DNA from 2 places in the Leptodesmis sp. genome. Region 1 is predicted to be linked to the other one. Evidence: predicted binding sites of a transcription regulator. Region 1 holds the regulator's gene; the other holds the start of a gene.

What was found. The regulator NtcA, encoded in region 1, controls nitrogen genes in cyanobacteria. The targets are predictions, from matches to a motif close to TTTGTANNNNNNNNTACAAA.
Region 2: the regulator NtcA is predicted to act here: its motif matches at 2,904-2,923, upstream of ACUVQO_RS01110 (DUF3155 domain-containing protein).

Annotation. Positions count from the first base shown of each region.
Region 1 is NZ_JBRAGO010000011.1:26,619-37,768, forward strand. Features, by position in the region: gene patD (heterocyst frequency control protein PatD) at 1-189, shown strand, start outside; gene ACUVQO_RS04025 (homogentisate phytyltransferase) at 183-1,265, opposite strand; gene ACUVQO_RS04030 (peroxiredoxin-like family protein) at 1,403-1,939, opposite strand; gene ACUVQO_RS04035 (hypothetical protein) at 2,146-2,463, opposite strand; gene ACUVQO_RS04040 (crossover junction endodeoxyribonuclease RuvC) at 3,119-3,616, shown strand; gene ACUVQO_RS04045 (zinc-binding dehydrogenase) at 3,632-4,633, shown strand; gene ACUVQO_RS04050 (hypothetical protein) at 4,656-5,861, opposite strand; RNA gene ssrA (transfer-messenger RNA) at 5,973-6,358, opposite strand; gene ACUVQO_RS04060 (chromate transporter) at 6,409-6,894, shown strand; gene ACUVQO_RS04065 (chromate transporter) at 6,839-7,621, shown strand; gene fabI (enoyl-ACP reductase FabI) at 7,679-8,455, opposite strand; gene ntcA (global nitrogen regulator NtcA) at 8,848-9,519, shown strand; gene ACUVQO_RS04080 (DUF3084 domain-containing protein) at 9,639-10,979, shown strand; gene corA (magnesium/cobalt transporter CorA) at 11,011-11,150, shown strand, end outside.
Region 2 is NZ_JBRAGO010000003.1:11,016-22,165, forward strand. Features, by position in the region: gene ACUVQO_RS01100 (S-layer homology domain-containing protein) at 1-1,170, shown strand, start outside; gene ACUVQO_RS01105 (sensor histidine kinase) at 1,238-2,707, opposite strand; gene ACUVQO_RS01110 (DUF3155 domain-containing protein) at 2,951-3,277, shown strand; gene ACUVQO_RS01115 (cofactor assembly of complex C subunit B) at 3,364-3,903, opposite strand; gene ACUVQO_RS01120 (PadR family transcriptional regulator) at 3,916-4,302, opposite strand; gene ACUVQO_RS01125 (response regulator transcription factor) at 4,815-5,489, opposite strand; gene ACUVQO_RS01130 (DUF3611 family protein) at 5,679-6,257, shown strand; gene ACUVQO_RS01135 (bis(5'-nucleosyl)-tetraphosphatase) at 6,457-6,888, shown strand; gene ACUVQO_RS01140 (peroxiredoxin) at 6,932-7,381, shown strand; gene ACUVQO_RS01145 (hypothetical protein) at 7,536-7,796, shown strand; gene ACUVQO_RS01150 (tetratricopeptide repeat protein) at 7,881-8,738, opposite strand; tRNA gene ACUVQO_RS01155 (tRNA-Leu) at 8,750-8,831, opposite strand; gene cysS (cysteine--tRNA ligase) at 8,996-10,444, opposite strand; gene ACUVQO_RS01165 (CobW family GTP-binding protein) at 10,569-11,150, shown strand, end outside.

The sequences.
Region 1 (11,150 bases):
GAACCGGAACTGCAGCATCGATTGCAGTCGATCAATGTAGAAATTGACAAGCAACTGCGGTTATTGAAGATGGACGCACTATTTCTACAAGCCGCTCGGCAGGAGAATACTCTTCAGCAACGACAGCAGCAAATTTGCGATCGCTTATCGCTACTGCTGCACTATTGCAATAGTGTATTGGCTCAGTGATAGCCGTACCAGTGCAATAAACAGGTAATGGGAAAGATCAAATACTCGACAAAAAACAATTTCCAGATGAATTGATAGAAACGACTGATCGATGTTTTATCCTGCAAATCGACCTGGAAACTGCGCTGCCAAAATAACCCAAGCGCCAGTAAATGAGTGATGACCAGTATCCAGGAATTGGCTCCTGGTAGGCCAACCAATCCCGCCAAGATCATGCCACCGTAGGCTACTGTCAATACCCAGCGAGCCAGATTAAAAACTTTCTGTTGACCTAGTCTGAGGGTAAAGGTGCTGATCTGGTACTTGCGATCGCCCTCCGCATCAGGAATATCTTTGAAAATGGCGATCGCAAATGTAAACATCAGAATAAACAAGGTCAACGCCAGCACAACGGGTGGCAACGAGAAGGCAAGGTTTTCCCAGAATGAGAACCCTCCCAATTCCCGCTCTCCACTCCCTGCTGCCCAATCCCCCATTTCCAATCCCCGCTCCCTAACGGAATTGAAATGCAGGAACAATCCCACATTTACCACCAGACCCCGCACGGTAAAAATGCACAATGAGGCTAAAAAGGGGAACCGTTTCAGACGCATAGGTGGTAAGGAATAGGCCGTTCCCAGGAGCAAGCTGATACTCACCATTGCCAGCAGATATGGCCCCTGTAACCAGGCCAGTCCTATCGCCAGCACTCCCATCACCAGCACGATCGCAATCGCTAGTGGACGGGAAAATTCCCCCGATGCCAGAGGAAGATGGGGTTTGTTAATGCGATCGATCTCGACATCTTCCAGTTGATTCAAGCCCACGATGTAGACGTTGCCGCCGAGGCAGGCGAGGAGAGTGGGGAGGAGAGATTGGGGATCGAGGAGCAGGGGGGTGATGGCTCTGGACCATGCGTTGCTAGTAGAGAGGGCGACCAGATAGAGGCCGAGGACGCTGAGACTAGTGCCAATGATGGTGTGAGGGCGGGAAAATTTCCAGAAAGCACGCAGCCACAGGAACGGTTGTTGGGCGAACTGAAGTGGGGCAGACAGAACAGAAGGGGAAGAAGGGGTTTTAGAAGAAATCGGGCTCATACATCCCTGCTGATATCAGTTACGGTTTACATCATTGGTCAGATTCTGCCTGTTTTTTCAGATTCAATTTGAACTTCATCCAGGTTCAGAACCGTAGTTTCTCCTATGGAAACCTCAGTTCTCCAGGCAAGCCTGGTTTATACCTGAACCGCCAGCAGGGTTTCTACACTGGCATTATGGTCTAAGAATGAAAACAGATGCTTGTAACGTAATTGACCCTGGCGATCGAGGACGAATTGAGCTGGCAGGGGTGCGCCTAATGCCTGGCCTGTTTGGTAAGCCCGAAATACCTGGCAACTGGGGTCACTGAGGAGGGGCATTTGCAAGCCTAAATCTCGCACGACAATCTGGCTCTGTTGCTCATCGGTGCTGGTGATCATCAGCAGTTCAATGTTGCGATCGCGCAATTCTGGATAATGCTCATTCAGGGCTTTGATATGAGGGAAGCAGAAAGGACAGTACTGCTTCTCGGTAAAAATGCGTGTGAATGCCAGAATCACGGGTTGTTGCTGTTGATAGCTAGATAACTGAATGGTGCCACCCTGGGTAATATTGGGCAGCACAAAGTCTGGGGTGGTCTTCCCATAGCTCAGATCATTACTGGGTGGAATGGGGAAGAAGTTTTTGAAGAAGCGATCGTTAATTAGCCCACTGAAGTCCGTTGAGGTCAGCATAGGAATAGAAAATTTTTTATGAAGAACTATTTCTTCATATATCTTAACCTAAGCTTGGGTGAAATTGACTTCCATTGGATAGGCTGGTCTTTTTGAGGGGAAATTGATGATTAGATGCTCCCCGTCGTATAGGTGGCTAATAGCCATACGTCTTGAGGAACAAAAATTAGCCAGAATATTACAAAGCAAACTGAGGGGCATGGAAATTATTTGCCTACCTTGCTCAGGAAAGCAATCCACATATCATTAGGAGATGAGTAATACTCTAATTTCTGGATTCGATACTTGTTAACGACACCTGCTGGCGCTAACAGGATATAGTCCCCTACATTAACGCCTCTTCTTTGAGCCGTCATATATCCTCTATTGTCGGTTTCGCCCAGTTTGTCAAAACTGTAGTCCACTCCAGGAACTGCACGGCTGTAATCAAAAGTTCTGGCTGGTCTGGGCTTCATATCGCTGATCCGAGGCAGCCAATGAATCCAACTATTCTGTCTGATATCGATCGCGCATCCACTTACCATGACTAACACCTTGGCTAATAGGTTCTACTTAATTGCTCTACATTTCAGATCAAGAATGCCCCTTGTTGCCTTGATTGCAACGACTTGGTGGCTTTACTGATGTCAAGGTTGATGATATTCAAAATGGTTAATCATCATCTTGCTTTACCTGGGTTGCATTCCTGTTGCACACGTATTGCATTTCAACTTATCTTTGCAACTGATTGCCTGCAAAACCGTAGTTTCTCTGAGGAGGAAACTTAGTTTTCGCGATGCACCGGGTTATGGTAATGCGGCAGAATTGGTAGATTCCCGAAGAGCAAGGTTGATGTGGTTGTTTTTTCAAGTTAAGCGTTCAATGCTCTTCTTTTTTCTGATTGATTTGGTTCGACTGATATAGCCAGAAGAAAAGTACTTCAGCTATTTACAAGTCACGGTTTCAGCACCTATGTTAGGAAACTTGTAGCCAAATTACCTCAGCTATTAGACGTGCTACAGGAAACTTCTGAAAAGACTACACCGGAGAGTTTTGCGAGTCCAGGATAGGTTAGACCAGTTTTATGGCTGTCCAGTTTGAACCTTGAATATCACGAAATCTTATCAGACAATCTCTGGAACCAGTAGTACTATTGCTCTATAACCAGAGTGTCAGAAAGGTTTATTTAACAGAAGCTCCATGAATCTTTTCGAGGATTTAAACAGTTGCATCATTTTGGGGATTGATCCGGCAATCGCCAGCATTGGCTTTGGCGTCATTCAAGGCGATCGAGCGCTGGAATATGGCGTGATTACCACTGTTGCCAATGCGCCAATGTATGAACGTCTAGATCAAATTCGGGCTGATATCCAGGATTTATGCAAACTGTTTACGCCTCAAGTGGCCGCTCTGGAAATGCCGTTCTTTGGGCGAGAAAATACCAATGCGAATAAAGTATTACGGGCAATGGGAGTGATTGAACTGGCTCTCGGTGACTGTGGATTAAGAGAGCCGATCTTTCTGCATCAATCTCAAGTGAAGGCAGCGGTCGCTCAGTATGGAGCTAGCAAATTTGAGATGAAACAGGCGGTCATGCAGATCTTTGGCCTACCAGAACCGCCTTCGCCAGATGACAGTGCAGATGGGCTGGCAATCGCCTATGCCGCTCAATGTGGCGCACGGGCTAATGTTGCCTGAAGTGAGGACTCTGCAATGACCACTTACCGGAAGCTGGTTGCCAAGAAGTTGAGCCAGGATTTTCAATCAGCGATTGCGATCGCAGAGTGTCCAATTCCGGTTCTGTCACCCCATGAGTTGTTGATTCGCAATCGGTTTGCAGGGGTGAATGGTGGTTTTGATACGCTAGTCTGTCGCGGCAAAATTCCCTATGTCAACCTGAATCCTCCGTTTGATCTGGGAGTGGAAGCCGTGGGAGAAGTCGTTGCAGTTGGGCAGGCCGTGTCTACCGTTCAGGTTGGGGATGCGGTTGCTACGATTCATCGGGGAGGCGGCTACCGGGAATATCAGACTGTTCTGGTGGAACAAGCGATTAAAGTGCGAGCCGCGACACCGGAAGTGCTCACTCTGTTGCCGACTGGAGTTTCGGCTCTGGTTGCTCTGGAACAGGTGGGCGAAATGACGAGTGGCGAAACAGTCCTGGTGACAGCAGCGGCAGGAGGAACAGGCCATATTGCCGTACAACTGGCTAAACGCGCTGGAAATCACGTCATTGGCACCTGTGGATCGCAGGCAAAGACCGCATTGTTGCAGGCATTAGGATGCGATCGCGTGATTCGCTATCGCGAGGAAAATCTAGGTGAAGTGTTACAGCAAGAATATCCCAACGGTGTTGATCTGGTGTTTGATTGTGTGGGCGGACAAGTATTTGATACCTGTGTGGAGCATTTGGCAATTCGGGGACGACTGGTGGTTGTGGGGTTCATTTCTGAGTACACCAGTTCCTTTGAGATGGTGACCCAGCCCCGAATTTATCAAAAACTCTTCTGGAAAGCCGCTTCGGTCCGGGGATTTCTCATGCCCCACTATCGGGAACATTTTGCCAGTGCCTGCGATCGTCTGCTGGAACTGTTTTACAACGCAAATCTCAAAGTTGCTGTAGATCCAACAGAGTTTCGAGGACTGGAGGCGATTCCCTCAGCCGTCAAATACCTGTTGCAGGGCCGAAATTGTGGAAAAGTGGTTGTGCAGCTTTAAGGCCGCAGCTTGGGGTGGGAAGTTAACCCTGCTTTTGGAATAATTGGCTGATTCCCCGTATCCACCAGGCTTCATAGCGGAAGGCCAGGAAGGCGATCGCGGCAGCCAGTAAGCAACCCAGCAAAAACATATTGGCGATCGCTGATAAATCCACTCCAAAGTATTCGTTAGCGAGAATGACAAAATCGTTATCAATCATGCCGCCGATGCCGCCCTCATACCAGGCACGGAAATCGGCATCGTGGCTGAGTTGCCAGGAAAACTGCATATCACTGAACAATGTGAAGAAGCCCAGCATGGCATAGATCGCCCGATCTCCAGGAATGCGACAGAAGTAGCCACTGGTAGAGAAGTAAAGACAGACTGCGATCGCCACCAGTTCCATGCCATGTCCCATCAAGGTAGACAGCATGGTGTTGGTGCGTGTTAACAGACAGACGGTATAAACCAGGGTGAGCAGTACCAGGATCCCTTGCAATCGCGGGTAGGAGCGGCAGAGGTAAATGAGAAAAGCAATTCCCAGGTAAATCAGGACAATCAGCCATAGCGATTGACCGAACACCAGTGTAATCCCTCCACCAAAGAGAAGATTCACGCTGGGAATAGCCGGACGACCAAACAGCCAGTGAGTCACGGCATGGCCTACCTCATGTACCAGGATCAAAAATCCATGAAAGAGTACTTTCAGTGGCCCCAGAACGAATAGCATCACCGCCAGCATGAAGCCCGTCAACAGAGCGCTCATACCTCTTGCCTCGATCGTCCTGGGTTGTAGAGACATTGGGGAAGTGAGGATTCGGCTGGTAAGGGGGTAAGTTGATTCTCGATCGCTCGTTTGCAGATGACTGTGGGATTCCTCCTCCACAGGTTGGGCCTCTACAGGTTGGATTGGCTGCAGGGATAATTCGGTTTCACGGTCGGGAGGGGAAGTTGGCCCTTGCAGGAGCCGCACTTCTGTCCAGAGGGGTCTGGTCGCTCCTGGTTGCCGCCCATAGACCTGAATTGAATTAATCCGCTCTGGTTGTAATCGCTGCATTCTCTGATGAATCAGGGCGATCGCCTGACTCTGGTCTGGCAAGGGTTTCCCTTCCAGCAAAATCTTTAAACAGGAACCCTGCAACTGTACCTGCACGATCACCCTTTGCTTGTGAAAAGCTCGATTCAAAAGCGTTGCGATCGCGATCGTGTCTCCTCGCTTTGCTAACCTCACCAGGTTGGACTGCGCCATAAATGATTCCGCCTTCCGACTGCCACTCACCTATTCAGCCCGGAAAGCATGCTTTCAGAACATTCTTAAATTCCATCCCTATTGTTGGTACGGCTAATGAATGAGGATAAGCTATGGAGCTGACGGGAGTCGAACCCGTGTCCGCCTTGGGTATTAGTACACCGTTCATTCACAGGTTTAGCGCCTCTAACCCTCAGCGCAGGAATCGTCTCTTATCCCGGACGATGGGATGCTCTGGTAAGGTCTTAGCCAGATACCGACCAGAGGCGGTGGTCTGGCGCATCCGTTGAGGTTGGTCCATCATCCTTAACGGAGTCAAATGACGGACGCTCGAACCGTTAGAGGTGTTTAGGCAGCAACGAGTGCTTGCTTACGAGCAAAAGGTACGATGTTGTTCGCATGTACGTTGTTTGAGCCATTGATTTACGAGAGGTAGCCCGCTCTCGACCTGCATCACGATGTAGCGTTCGCCAAAACGTCGAAACCGTTACAGCCCCGCGGTGTCTATCTCCATATTACACAAAACACAAAAGACTAGGAGAACTCCGTGTCTGAGGATATCCGAACACCCCAGGAAGGGCCAGAACCCATTGCTTACTCCGCGTTGTTCCACCGAGAGCAACGGCAGCGGCTCATAGAACTGGCAACTCTGTTTTTGCGATTGGGGACGATTTCCTTCGGTGGTCCAGCCGCCCATATTGCCATGATTCATCAAGAAGTGGTCGATTGCCGTCGCTGGATGAGTCAGGAAAAGTTGTTGGATTTGCTGGGCATTACCCAACTGATTCCGGGGCCAAATTCCACGGAACTGGCCATTCATGTCGGCTATGAACGGGGGGGATGGCGTGGCTTAGTGATTGCCGGAGGTTGCTTTATTCTGCCTGCTATGCTGCTTGTCTGGGGGTTGGCTGGGCTTTACCAGCAGTATCAAAGTCTGCCTGCCTCAAGTAGGATGGCTGCTGTATGGGATCAAGCCTGTGATCATTGTGGTTGTGGTTCAAGCTGTGTGGAGTTTGAGCAAGAAAGCGATTAAGGATGGGCCTACGCTGCTGGCAGATATGGTCGCGATCGCTGCCTATTTCATTCGAGCAAACGAAATTCTGGCTTTGATGTTGCTGGGGCTGGCTGTCATGCTGGTCAAAAACTGGCAAATCCGCCACTCCAGCCTTCACTCCATCCTAATGCTAGTTTCCGGGATGCTGGCTCAAGCAGGAAGTACGGCAGCTACTGGGGCAGTCGTGAGTTGGGTGAGTGTGTTCCTGTTCTTTCTCAAAATTGGGAGTGTGCTTTATGGCAGTGGCTATGTGTTGCTGGCCTTTTTGCAACAGGAGTTGGTGGAACGCAACCAGTGGCTCACCTCTCAACAGTTGTTGGATGCCGTGGCGATCGGCCAGATTACCCCTGGGCCTGTCTTCACTACGGCCACCTTTATTGGCTATTTGCTGGCTGGCAATGCGGGAGCGCTCGCCGGAACGATCGGTATTTTTCTGCCAGCATTTGTGCTGGTGGGAGCGGTCTATCCCTGGGTACTCAGGTTGCGTCAGTCTTCCTGGGCCAGTAACTTCCTGGATGGCCTGAATGCAGTTTCTTTGGGACTGATGGCCGGAATTACCTATACCCTGGGACGAGCCGCCTTAGTGGATGGATTAACTCTGGTTGTGGCTATTTTGAGTGCGATCGCCGTATTTCGTTTCAAAATTAGCTCCGTCTGGTTAGTCTTGGCCGGAGGAGCGATCGGGTTGGCATCTCATCTGTTGTGACGACCTGGAAGTCGGGATTTTCAAACTCGACTTCCAGAAACCCGATTTCTATAGCACTCAGGCCATACCTAAAATTTCGTATCCCGCATCGACATAAATAATCTGGCCGGTGATGCCGCTAGATAGATCGCTACAAAGAAAGGCAGCGGTGTTGCCCACTTCAGTTTGAGTGACAGTACGGCGCAGGGGAGCTACTTCTTCCACGCGGCGAATCATATCGAGAATGCCACCGACGGCAGACGAGGCGAGCGTTCGAATGGGGCCAGCGGAGATACCATTCACCCGGATATTTTGCGGGCCAAGGTCAGCCGCCAGATAACGTACACTCATTTCCAGTCCGGCTTTGGCAATGCCCATCAGGTTGTAGTTGGGAATCACGCGCACACCTCCCAGGTAAGTGAGGGTAACAACGCTGCCACCTTGCGTCATTAACGGTTTGGCGGCTCCGCAGAGTTTCACCAGGGAATAGGTACTGACATCGAGAGCCGTGGCAAATCCCTGACGCGAGATGTCTGAAAAACTGCCCGTTAAATCTTCCTTGTTGGCAAAGGCGAGGCAGTGGATCAAAATGTCTAGTCGGCCCCATTTGTCCTTAATCGTATCAAAGATGTCCTGAATTTGAGTGTCATCCTGCACGTTGCAAGGCAGGAATAGACTGGGTTGGACGGGTTCTACCAATTCGGCAATTTTTTTCACCCGCCGTTCTTCGTCTGGTAAGTAGGTGATTCCAATGTTCGCTCCGGCCTTATGCAATTGCTGGGCGATCCCCCAAGCGATCGAGCGGTTGTTAGCGATCCCCGTTACGAGGGCATTTTTTCCTGTCAAGTCCAGCATAGATACCTAGTGTTAAGTTAGGAGCCATTAAGAGAATACTCAAAGATGGGACACAACGGTCAAACCAATCGTTTTCGGTTAATATACTGTTAATCTTGAGGTATTTAGCTTCTGTCAGGCAGTAGGGCTACTCCTGAACCTCTGGCAGCGCGATCGCTAACTGCCTGACCTTGACAGCAAACGCTTTACTCTGGTTACGGCTCAAGTTGCGTATGATCCGCCTCAGCCTTGAACATTAAGGGTTCTAGTCGTTTGAAAAGCAGCCAAAAAGCTGAAATCTGTAACAAGGAGCACAAAAAACGGCACTGGAGTAAGTTTAAGTATTCTAAACTACAGAGTTTTATTAAACGAGTCAACAGTTGTGAGCAATAGGACGCTCCGAGTAGGGGATCATGGTTGTGACGCAAGATAAACCATTGGCATCGGTATTCCGTCAGATGGGAGGTGGAGCTTTTCCGCCAGTCGTCGAAGCCTTTGAGCGTGGAAAGACGATCTTTTTTCCGGGTGATCCAGCGGAACGGGTCTATTTTCTCCAAAAGGGAGCGGTGAAACTGTCACGGGTTTATGAGGCTGGGGAAGAGATTACTGTAGCTCTGCTCCGGGAAAATAGTGTGTTTGGGGTGTTGTCTCTGATTACAGGGCATCGCTCGGATCGCTTTTATCACGCTGTAGCGTTTACGCCCGTCGAGTTGCTGTCTGTTCCCATTGAGCAGGTGGAAAAATCGCTGAAAGACAATCCGGAGCTTTCCATGTTACTGTTGCAGGGGTTGTCGTCCCGGATTTTACAAACCGAGATGATGATCGAAACGCTAGCTCACCGGGATATGGGATCTCGCCTGGTTAGCTTTTTGCTGATCCTGTGCCGCGATTTTGGGATTCCCACTAAGGAGGGCATCACGATCGACCTCAAGTTATCTCATCAGGCAATCGCAGAAGCAATCGGCTCTACCCGCGTTACCGTTACCCGCCTTCTGGGCGATCTCCGTCAGGACAATATGATCTCCATCCACAAAAAGAAAATCACAGTCCATAATCCAGTAACCTTAAGTCAGCAGTTTACTTAGTTGTTCCCCTTCGCTCCCCATTTCATGTTCAAACCAACTGAATTCACAGTAGGGTAGGCTGTAGATACACTGCCCCAGACTGGATGTTTTGTCAGGTGCAGCAGGTGTTGGGAGCGTAAATGTCCAGCGGGCTAATTCTAATTCTGGCGATTTTAGTCTTAGGTGGAGTGATTGCCACGATCGGCGATCGCATTGGCACCAGGGTGGGCAAAGCTCGCCTCAGTTTGTTTAACCTGCGCCCTCGGAGAACGGCAACGCTGATAACGATCCTGACAGGAACGGTCGTCGCCGCTTCTACACTGGGAATTCTGTTGGGCTTCAGCGGCCCCTTGAGAACGGGCATCTTTGAACTGGAATCGATTCAACGGCGACTGAGAAAAACACGAGGTGAGCTGGATACGGCTAGAGGACAACTGGATGCAGTCAACAACCAGAAGCGGCAGATCGAAACGGAACTGAATCAGGCACGGTCTCAGCGACAGACGGCGGAGAAGCAACTCCAGGAAACTAATCAATCTCTGCAGAGTGCGATCGTGGAGCGTAACAAAGCTACCTCCAGTCGTCTGCAAACCCAGGCTGAGCTTGAGCGCAACCAGCGACAACTGGCGACTGTCTCCGATCAGGTGCTACGGTTTCGAGCGGATATTGAGCAACTGAAGGCCGAACGCCTGCGGGTAATTGCGGAAGGGGAGGAAGAAATTAAAGCCAAAAATGCCGTGATTCGGGAGCGAGAGGAACAACTGAAGAGCCTGGAAGCTCAGCAGGATTATCTGGTACAGGAAATTGCCCGCTTGGAACGGGAAGCAGAGGGACTGCGGCGGGGCAATGTGGCTGTTCAGCGCGGACAGGTACTGGCTTCAGCCGTCGTGCGGATTGTAGATCCAGCAATGGCTCAGGTGGCAGTAGATCAACTCTTACGAGAAGCGAACCGCAATGCTATCCAACTGGCGCGACCAGGCACGCAGGAACAGCAACAAATCATTCAAATTACCAAAGCCGAAGTTGAACAACTGGTGAGGCAGATTGATAATGGTCGGGACTATCTCGTGCGGATTTCTTCGGCAGCGAACTACTTGATCGGGGAAGCTCCTATTCAAGTGTTTGCAGAAGCGATTCTTAACCAGGTGGTGTTCCAGCCTGGGGACGTAGTGGCTGCTACCTCCCTGAATCCTGCTACGATGAGCGATGCCCAAATTCAGCAACGGATTAATCTCTTACTGGCTGCGGCGGGGTTTCGGGCACAACGGTTGGGAATTGTGGCCGATACGGTACAGATTGGCCGGGTGCAGAATCTGATCGCTTTTATCGAGAAAATTCGAGAGTACAATCAGATGATTGAACTCCGCGCTGTGGCGGCAGAAAAAACCTTTACATCTGGCCCTTTGAAAGTTGAATTTGTGGCGGCTGACAATGGCAAAGTCTTACTGCGATCGCAGGACAGATCGCAACCACAGAACTAATTCAAACCTGACAACTTTGAGGTGAATCAGTATGGTGGACAATCGCCCACGCTCCTTTAGTGTGCCAGTGGTGAACAGCGAACTGGATGAGGACGAATCCTACGTGGATTATTTTTATGACAATCCAGGAGATGTTCCTGGCACCCTCGATATTGATCCTGAGGCACCCCC
Region 2 (11,150 bases), on a different contig from region 1:
ACAGGGACAGTTGCACCGTTTGTCATGGCTGCCCCAACCTCTGCCCAAACTGCTGCTCAAACTGCTTTCCCGGATGTATCGAGGGACTATTGGGCAGCCCCATTTATTTATGGATTAGCGGCACGTGGGATTGTGGTGGGATTTCCCGATGGCACCTTTCGTCCAGAGCAACCCGTCACCCGGGCTGAATTTGCGGCCATGATCAATCGGGCTTTCAATATGCCCAAAATTCGAGAGCCGATCGAATTTCGAGATGTACCGCCGAATTTCTGGAACCGGGGAGGAATTGAGCGAGCCTATACAATGGGCTTTATGTCCGGCTACCCCGGTGGCAACTTCCGACCCGAAGAAAACATTCCCCGTGCTCAAGTATTGGTATCTTTAGCCAGCGGCCTGCGATATCTCCCTACCACACCCATTGATACCACTCTATCCATCTTTGCGGATGCCAGTACCATCCCTCCCTATGCTCGTACTGCGATCGCTGCTGCCACAGAACGTCGGATGGTGGTCAATTATCCCGATATTCGCTACTTGAATCCTAACCAGACCGCCAGCCGTGCCGATGTTGCAGCGTTTGTATATCAGGCATTGGTCAGCACTGGACAACTGCCGCCCGTGCAATCCCCCTACATTGTGGGAGGCCCGGTGGGGATCAGAATTCCTGCCGGCACCGTCATTCCCATTCGATATCCAGGGGTAGATAGACTGTTGTTAGCGAAGAACGAGCCACCGATTCCGCTGACTATGAAGGTGGCTCAGAACGTGGTCACTTCCCAGGGGCAGGTATTGATTCCCGCTGGCAGTGATGTGGTCGGTCAACTGAGAACGACTCCCCAAGGGGTTCAATTTGTCGCGGGTGAACTGGTGTTACCCAATGGCAGACGGTATCGGATCGATGCTGCGTCTAACCTGATTACCACCACAGAACAGATCCGCAAAGGCGTTTCCAATGACAAGATCGTGGCTGGAACTCTAGTCGGTGCGGGTGCGGCACTAGGCATTGCAGCCGTCACGGGCGATCGCAAAATTGAGGGCTGGGAAGTCATTCCTGGAGCCGTGGTAGGCGCTGGGTTAAGCCTTTTGTTTGCCGATCGCATTGACCTCTTCACTGTCAATCCCAATGCAGACCTGAACCTGACATTGAACTCAGATTTAGTGATTCAGTAAGTGTTAGTAAAGGGGTAGAGGAGTAAAGGGGTAGAGGAGTAGAGGAGTAGCTAGAAGCTTCACTCCCTCACCCCTTCACCCCCTCACTTCTTGACTCCTCTCCCTCCAACGCCACAGGCAGCTTGACTACAAAGCTAGTTCCTGACCCCTGATCAGATGGGAGAACAGCACCGGGAAGGTTCAGGTACTCCGGTAACGCCGGACTGAAGACCTGAATAGTGCCATGCATTTGAGTCACTAGGGTTTGGGCGATCGCCAATCCCAGGCCACTACCGCCAATCTCCCCTTGAGCCTGAACACCCCGAAAATGACGTTCAAAAATATGGGGTAAATCCTGTTCTGGAATTCCTGGCCCGGTGTCGGTGACAGAGATAGTGAGCCAGGGTTGAGTCTCTGTTGCCTCCACCTGGACGAGAATCAACCCGTTTGCAGGAGTGTATTTGACGGCATTTTCCAACAGGTTGTTCAGCACTTCTCGTAATGCCTGGGAATTGGCCCACACAGGGGGAAGGTCGTCTGGTACAACAGAATGCAGAGTCAGCGATTTTTCCTGCGAGATCGTCTGGGTCGCCGACAGTAAGGGGTCTAAGATGTCCTCTACCAGGCACCGCTCCACAGGCAACCGCATTCCTGGTAGGAACCCGGTATTTTGTAAGGAGGTAGGAGGTGGAGCTTCCAGAGCCGCATTTCCCAGATCGGCAGGTTGCTCAGCAGATGAACTGGCTAGCGGTAGCAAGGAAGGCGAATAGCCTGCCTTCAAGACGAACTCTAACTGCTGAGAAAGCTCTCGTAATCGTTCGGTTTCCCGCGTCAGATTGATGGCAATGTCACGGTTGGGATTTCCCGGTTGCAGGCGTTTGAGGATCAATTTGCCAAAGGTTTGTAAAGCAGTCAAGGAGTTACGAAATTGATGCAGCAGGTTATCCATCAAATCATGCTGCTGCCGTTGCATCAGATGCTCTTGCCGATGTTCCTGGGCCAACCACTGGTAACGTTGATCCATCACACAGGCGATCGACAGGGTTTTGGCAATTTCTTCAATCTGCTCCTGTTCCCATTTCTGCCAGGCGCGATCGTCTCGTCGAGCCAGCAGCACCCCCATCATGATCTCTTCATGCACCAGGGGCAGGGCAATTTGCCGTTGTTCTACCAGAGTTGTTCCTGGCAATACCAGGTTTGGCAGGCCGATCTCTGGATGGCTCTGAGCGCTGGGTAACGACCTATTTCCGCCTGGCAACAGGGGCCTTGGAGTCAGGGTTGAAGGTTCCGGTGATGAAGCAAGGGGTTGGGCGTTGGCGGGTAACTGAGCGATCGTATCCTTGGGCAGTACCACTGGCGGCAGGGATAACCCTTGATAAGTATCTCTTCCCAATCCTCCCTCTGGATAGACAACCACGGGCACCAGGGAAGCTTGAGATCCCTCTACCAGTTCTTGTGTGAGGTAGACGACTGCGATCGACGCTCCCAGGGCTTGGGTGAGAATGCCAATTTGGGCGCGACAGAGGGCAACAAATTCAGAACTGGCGGGCATCAACATGCCATTAGCGATCGCGAAACTACCTTGAAATGAAATACCCCTCAGCTAGGGGTCACTAATCCTATTCTCCATTTTTAGATTTCTTTCTTTGTAGATCAGAAAAGTTATTTTTTAATTTGGAATAATTTAATCTTTGTATCAAAGGGTTAAGACAAATTGAAATTTTAGCTTCAAATCGATATACTTAGCGTCGTATTTTGTAACCATCACTACATTTGTCCATTTAGTAAGGGGGTAGCAGGATTGGCTAGGAGACGCAAGCGTAAAAGCCGTCGTCGGCAGGAGGGTCGTCGGATTCTGGAGAATGTACCTCAATTTAGTATTGAGTGTGGGGAAGACAAGCCTGTAACAGCAGCTCGGAAGTTCATTCATGCAGAAGGAATTGTTCCTCCAGCGCTATTACTGGTTAAGCGTAATGAGCATACCACGGATCGGTACTTCTGGGCAGAGAAAGGATTGTTCGGCGCTCAATATGTCGAAGAAAATCATTTTCTGTTCCCTAGTTTGAGGCCCTCAGAGGAAGAACCAGCCGAGAAGCAGTTTCACTTCGTTAGGTCTGCATCAGTCTGAATCGGTTTCATGATTTCAATGAATAAGCCTTGCTCAAAGGTTTTTCAACCTCTGGGTAGGGCTTATCCAATATTCATCAGTGCTACTTACGGGGCTTGTTTAAGGGGTAGCGCACGCTCTAGTTCAATTAACTCATCCCGATGCGCTGTGATCGTAATGAAGGATTGAAATGATGATTGGGGCCATTCATCATGGTCAGATTCAAGTCTTAGTAGAACTTGCTCAGGACGTTTCGCTCGCTGCCAGTAGAAAAGACCAGCAAGTGGGGAAATCAAAACCAGTGCATAAGGTGCGCCAGATAAATGAGGAAAGGCGATCGCCAGCACCAGAGCCAAACAAAGCAGCCCAATGGTAGCCAGTAGAGTTAAAAACACAGCCAGAAAAACGCTGGGTCGAACGATCCCCTCAAACACGAAGTGCTGAGGGACTGCTTCTGTGGTTTGCATCTGATAGGAGCGTTCTGCAAAGTACCGCTGTAATTGGGATATAAGAGACTCTTCTGACAAATCAGACCCGTATCGGATTGATTGAGTCCGATCTTTAACCGAAGCCTGGATAAAGAAGAATAGCCCCACACCCAGAAGCATCGTCAACAGAAACGTTGACGATAAAACAGGAATGTCCATGAACCGCAGAAACTAGACTGTACCACTATGGGCTAATCCCGGAGCTTTGGGAACCGTACGGTACTTTTTTACATAGTTCAGCCACAACTGTGCCAAATCTTGAGCACGCTGGGCTGCATCAGCCTGGATCTGGTACATCCGACGAGGCCGTCCCCGCCCTTCAACCTTCTTCCAGTAGCCTGTAATCATGTCCTCTTCCTCCAGGAATTTTAAGGCACTGTACAAAACCGTGTCCGAAAGTCGATAAGCCGGATATTCCGTTTCTAGCAGTTGAATCAATTCAGTTCCGTAGGAATCGCCACGAGTTAAAACCGCCAGAACATAGCAAACAGCTAGTTCCTTGTTCAGATAGAACGGTGGCGGAGCTTCGAAAAATTTGTAAATGTCGTCGAATTTCATCTTTCCCATCCAGCAACAATCATTCAATTAGCAATTGTGAGCTTGATGTGCTCACTTTTACAGGAATACCTTAACTTAACAAGGGATTCCAGACACTTGACTCAATCTAAAGCATAAATTTACCTGAGGAGGTAAATACAGATTTAGTGTAGATTGAGCCATGGCAAACCTGCGTCAGTCTGAGCTAAGACGAGGTAAACATTTTAGGGTTCCCGGAACCATGCAGATGGCAGATCAGCAGTAGTCAGATACCTCACGGTTAGAATAACCCCAGTCTCTTTCATTGTAGAGAACAAAATCTGTAACACTTACAAACATTGTGACAGTAAGATATTAATAATTAATAAGGCTTTGCCTACCAGAGTAAGTTTCCTAAAAGGTATGCGTCCAAAACATTTACAACTAGCTCTGGCAATCGAGAAACCCCTGAACTTTATAGTGATTTTGTACTCTTAATCTGTTGCCAGTTGCTTAATCTGTTGCTAGTTGGATGTATCTAAGCACTAAGCCAGCTAAATCAAGCCAGTACGCAGAGCTACTACAGCCGCTTGAACTCGGTCATCTACAGCTAATTTGTTCATGATCCCCCGGATGTGAGTCTTAATGGTATTGGGGCTGAGATAGAGAGCCGCCGCAATTTCTTGATTGCTGTAACCTTCTACGATTAGCTTCAATACATCTAACTCCCGCTGAGACAACTGCCCTACAGGTGCGCTCGATAGTGGAAGTTTGAGGTGGTTGATAACACGGCGGGCGATTTGGGGATCAAGATAGGTAGCTCCTTCTTGTGCAGCGGCGATCGCGGCCAGCAGGCGATTAACATTCGTCCCTTTGATACAATAAGCATCTGCACCACTCGACAGCGCGGCAATCACTTCCGTTTCCGTGGTATGAGAAGTGAGCATTACAATTCGCACATCAGGCAACACAGCTTTAATTTGTTGAGTCGCAGCAATGCCATCTTGGCGGGGTAGGCCAATGTCCATCACAATCACATCCGGTTGCAGTTGCTGAGCCATTTCTACAGCAGTATGGCCGTCTGCGGCCTGACCTACAATTTGAAAGTGTGCCTGATCCCCTAAGGTTTGTTCTAGCCCTAACTGCATCATGGGGTCATCTTCCACAATCAAAATTTTGACGAGTGGCAATTCGCCGGAAACAGATTGAGCAGAAGTGGAATTTGACATGAGCCACCATAGGAACATTTGACTCAGATCCTAATGCAAAGTGCTTTGACTTCAAACCCTACTAATCCTGGCTTGATCCACCAACAGAATGCTGCGATCCGTGCGAAACTAAAGCATGATTTCAGCCGCCTACTCTGACAACTTTGTAAGATGGAGCCAGGTGACTGTTAAGCCAGGTTCTGACCAGATATGATACGTAATCTGATCGCCCGTGACGATGCCCCACCCAATATTCAGCAAATTGCCAAATCCTTTCGCCTCACAGGCTGGATTAGCTTCTGGACGCAGCTTGTTTTAACCGTGGTGTCTGGTATTACTTTGATCTTTGCGGTTGCTGCAGGCCGGACTCCCACGGGAGTGAGTACAAATCCAGGAACAGGGGTGGGCGGTTTGCTGACAATCGTTGGAATTGGCATCCTGGTGTTCAATATGTACTGGGCCTTGACCCGCTATGTGGTTGTGGGTCGTCGGTTAGCTGGCAGTAAATCCGATCGCCCCAAGAAATCAGAAACAATTCAATCAATTCGGTTGGGGTTAATGGTCAGTCTGGTGGGGATGCTACTGGCCATTTTGGGAGCCGAGACGATCGTTGGGTTATTGGTCGGTAAGGCACTCAGTCAGGGCATTGGTGGGTTTGTCAATACGGATCCCTCCCGATTTATTCAACCCGCTGATACATTTGTGGTGCAGGCCAGTATTAATGTGATCCTAGCTCAGTTTGCCGGAATTGTTAGCGCCCTCTGGTTGCTCAACCGGATCAGTCGGTAAAAAGTTGTTTCCAGTACAATTTTCTCTTTTTCGCGCTCCTTTCCAATTCACCATGAAGCGTTTATTGAAGCTGTCACTCTAATTGGTGAACGACTGATCGCCTCCTCGCCCTAATCATTTAGTAACATTTCGCCATGATAGGTTGCAGGATCACCTAACCGGATCTAACATCAATATCCATTGATCATGACAACTTAGCATGGCGGGTTCATCAATCGCTAAGGATGAAGCGTTTGGCATCGTCCCAATTTTGAACCAGAACGGCAGTTATCAGTTTCTGCTGATTCAGCATCATGCCGGACATTGGGGCTTTCCTAAAGGCCATGCTGACCCAGGAGAATCGGCTGTACAGGCGGCCTGCCGGGAATTTGTCGAAGAAACTGGAATCACTGACTACACACTGATTGACGGAATTACCCTCTCCGAACAGTACAGCTTCACCCGGAATCACCAAAAGTTTGAAAAAACCGTGCTGTACTATCCAGCCTTTGTACAGTCAGAAGCAGTAACCTGCCAGCCCGAAGAAATTCGCAACTTTACCTGGCTCCCCTATGAACAGGCTCTACAGCGCCTCACTTTCGAAGGTGCCCAACGGGTTCTAACGGAAGTGCATCAATATCTATCGCATTAATATTACAATCCGTAATAGTTTCGTAACCAAGGGAATTTGCACTATGCCTTTATCCGTCGGTGATACCGCCCCCAACTTCACTGTCAAAGATACGAACGGCAACACCGTTACCCTATCTGACTACGCAGGTAAACCCGTCGTTCTCTATTTCTACCCCAAAGATGATACCCCCGGTTGCACCAAAGAAGCCTGCAGCTTCCGTGACAACTACCAGCAATACCTTAGTAAAGGGATTACCGTATTTGGGGTGAGCATGGATGATGAAGCCTCTCACCAGGCATTCACCAACAAATTCAACCTACCCTTTCCACTGCTGGCCGATACCGATGGAACGATTACCAGAGCCTATGATGTACTGGGCGATTACAATGGCACTCCCTACGCTCAACGGGTAACCTACGTGATCGGAGCCGACGGCAAAATCAGCCAGGTTTATACCGCAATTAATACCGAAACCCACGCAGCGGATATCCTGGCTGGAATTGGCTCCTGAGGAGTTAAGAGTTAAGAGTTGAAAGTTAAGAATTAAGATAGTTTGTGTTCATCTACTACATTTTAGTTGGGAGAGGCTTCACTTCTAACTCTTTACTCTGAACTTTTCTCGACTCTTCACTCTTAACTTTTAACTCTTAACTACAGAGGTTCCTATGCCCCGTTTCAATCCTTACACCCTGCAGATGCAAATTACTCGTATGTTCGAGCAAGGTCAGTCCTTGTTTGCCGTGATGAAGGTACAGGATTGGTTGAAGGAGCGGAATGAGGATCCGAATGCTTACACGATTCAATTTCACCAAAAACCTGCTCCCCCTGGTTTAGGAGAGGTGATGGTCGTGGAGATTGAACTGCAGCGTAAGGATGGTCAACCTGTGGATTCTTGGCTTCAGCAGGAAGTGAATCGGCATTCTTAGCTCGATGGTGCGCTAATGGAGCATTACTTGTAGAAGCAGGGATGGAACGAATCGAGGTTTTTCACCCTAGATTTTTTGGTTTTTCTACGACTTGAGGGTCAAAAACTTCTCCATGGCAGCGACCATTTTGGGAGGCCAACGGCGGACGTTTTTGATCCAATTCAAATCCTTGTAACGAGAATCTAGTTCAACTGCAGAGACCCATTGACTTTCAGCTTCGCCCTGCTTGCCGTCTACCCATAAAGTGGCTGTCAGGGCAGCTCTCATATCCGCAAACTTAGGGTACTTGCGAACCAGGCTGTACATGGTGCGAAGTGCATCATCGGATTGGCCGGTCTGGTAAAGTGCTAAAGCATAGTTAGCACGGGCGAAGGCGTAATCAGGAGCGAGAGCGATCGCTTGCTTAAAGTCTGCGATCGCTGCTTCCCATTGGCCCAAGCCAGCTTTTGCATTCCCTCGATTGTTGTAGGCCACCGGATCTTGCGGATCGAGTTCTAAAACGTGGTTATAGTCTGCGATCGCCTCATCCCATTTGCCTAATCCTTCCAGCGCCGAGCCCCGATTCAGGTAAGGATCGGGAGCTTCCGGTAACAGTTCGATCGCTTTGTTGTAGTCTGCGATCGCCGATTCCAGTTTGTGCTGACTAACCCTGGAATTTCCCCGGTTACTCCAGACCGCGGGATTTTTGGGGAACCGCTCCAGCATTTGCGTCCAGTACTGTTCTGCTGTGGCAAAGTCGCCCTGATTAGTAGCCTCCAAAGCCTTTTGATAGAGCACATCCAGATCTTTAAACAAATCGGCCAGTGCGGGTTGCTCGATCTCTGATGGCTGAGGAGCAACAGAAGACGTTAAGGTTTCAGCCGCGATCGCCACCGTTGACCAGCCTGTAAAACTGACAATCACAGCACTCAGAAAAGCAATCAGGATACGAATCATTTTCATTATCTCAACAATGCGGATGAAAGGACTTGAACCTTCACACCTTACGGTACTAGAACCTAAATCTAGCGCGTCTACCAATTCCGCCACATCCGCAAAAACCTAGTTTAATTATCATAGCAAGGTCACGAGCGAATAGCATTAAAAAGGCGGTTCAAAAATCAATCAAAACCAAGTACAGATAGAGATTTGATAAACATCAGGAGCAATCTCATTATTGCCCTGGGATCGCTTCGGGGTAGAGTCAGAAACGGATTTTCTCAACTCCGGTACCAGCGAGTTTCGCCGCCAGCTTGATCAACGAGTGTGACGCCGTGGGCCTGGAGTTCGTTACGGATGCGATCGGCCTCGACAAAATTCTTGGCTTTGCGGGCTTCCTGGCGTTGTTGAATCAGGGCTTCGATTTGGGAGACTCGCAGGTCGCTGGCAGGTTCGGGTTCAGCGGTAGGTTGGGCTTCCAGACCGAGAACCTGAGCCAAGTCTACCAGTTCGTGCCAGAGGCTTTCCAGTTGGTTGGCATCGGTTTCGGTCTTGCCTTCGTGAGTGAGTAGATTGCGTTCTCGCTGCAGGATCTTGGCGATCGCAAACAGCACCGCCAGGGCTTCCGAGGTGTTGAAGTCATCATCCATTGCGGTTTGAAAATCTTCTGCCCAGGGGGATGCCGTAGATTTCGCACCCGTGGGGTCGGGAATCCAGGCCAGTTGCACGCCGAAGTCATGACCAAATAGGAGAGCTTCTTTTAGAGTTCTCCAGCCATTTTCGGCAGCCGAGATCGCCTCATCGGTAAAGTCGATCGGACTGCGGTAGTGGGCTTGCAGCACAAACAAGCGCACCACCATTGGATCGGTGGTTTCCAGGAGCGATCGAATGGTGGTGAAGTTTTTCAGGGATTTGGACATCTTATCGCCCCGGATCTTCACAAAGCCGTTGTGCATCCAGTAATTCGCGAGAGGTTTGGAGAGGGCGGCTTCCGATTGGGCAATTTCGTTTTCATGGTGAGGAAAGATCAGATCTTCTCCCCCCGCATGGAGATCGATGCGATCGCCCAGCAAGTCCTTCACCATTGCCGAGCATTCAATGTGCCAACCCGGACGACCTTTACCCCAGGGAGAATCCCATTCTGGTTCCCCCGGTTTAGCGGCTTTCCAGAGGGCAAAATCTAAGGGATGACGTTTTTTGGCTTCCGCTTCGTCTTCTACCCGACCGCTGGCTCCCGCTTCCATTTGCTCCAGTTTGCGGCCTGAGAGTTTGCCGTACTGAGGAAAGCGCTCCACGGCGTAATACACATCTCCCCCAGCGGCGTAGGCATAGCCCTGATCAATCAGGATTTGAATCAGGTCAATGATCTGAGGGATAACTTCCGTAGCTTTGGGATAGGCATCGGCAGGCAGGATATTCAGCCGTCCCATGTCTTCCAGGTAGGCATCCATATATTTACGGGTGATTTCCTGCCAGGGCAGTCCTGATTCCTGCGATCTCCGGATGATTTTGTCATCAATGTCGGTAAAGTTCTGCACATAGTGCACCTGATAGCCGCGCCAGGTGAGGTAACGGCGTACCGTATCCCAGACGATGTAAGAGCGTGCATGTCCCAAATGGCAGTAGTCATACACCGTCACGCCGCAGACATACATCCGTACCTTCCCCGGTTCCAGGGTTTCAAAAGGTTCTTTGCGGCGGGTCAGGGTGTTGTAAATCATCAAGGACATAGGGCAAGTTCATCCAATCATAGATCGGCAATAATGGGAGGAAGTAGAGGCTGACTTGATCAGGTTCAGTCTTACACTACCCATCCCCTCCTGATATTTTCTGACGTTATCGCATAACTACGCCATGCAATCAGCAGCGACTACTGAATCGACGATGGATGCGCCCAAGGTTGGTCTTCCCGTTACCATCATCACGGGCTTTTTGGGCAGCGGCAAAACGACTCTACTGAACCACATTCTCGCCAATCAGCAGGGACTGAAGACGGCTGTGTTGGTGAATGAGTTTGGCGAAATCGGGATTGATAATGAACTGATCATCTCGACCGACGATGACATGGTGGAGTTGAGCAATGGCTGTATCTGCTGCACCATCAACAACGATATGGTGGAAGCCGTTTACAAAATTCTGGAGCGGCAGGAGGCGATCGACTATCTGGTCGTAGAAACCACAGGATTGGCGGATCCCCTGCCCGTCGCCCTCACCTTCCTGGGTACGGAACTGCGGGATATGACACGCCTCGATTCGATCGTCACTGTCGTCGATGCCGAAAATTTCAGCCTGGATTTGTTCAACAGCCAGGCCGCCTACAGTCAGATTACCTACGGAGACATCATCCTGCTGAACAAAGCGGATCTGGTGGATGAGGCTAAGTTAACCAATCTGGAAGACCGGATTCGGGAGATGAAAGAAGGAGCCCGAATTCTA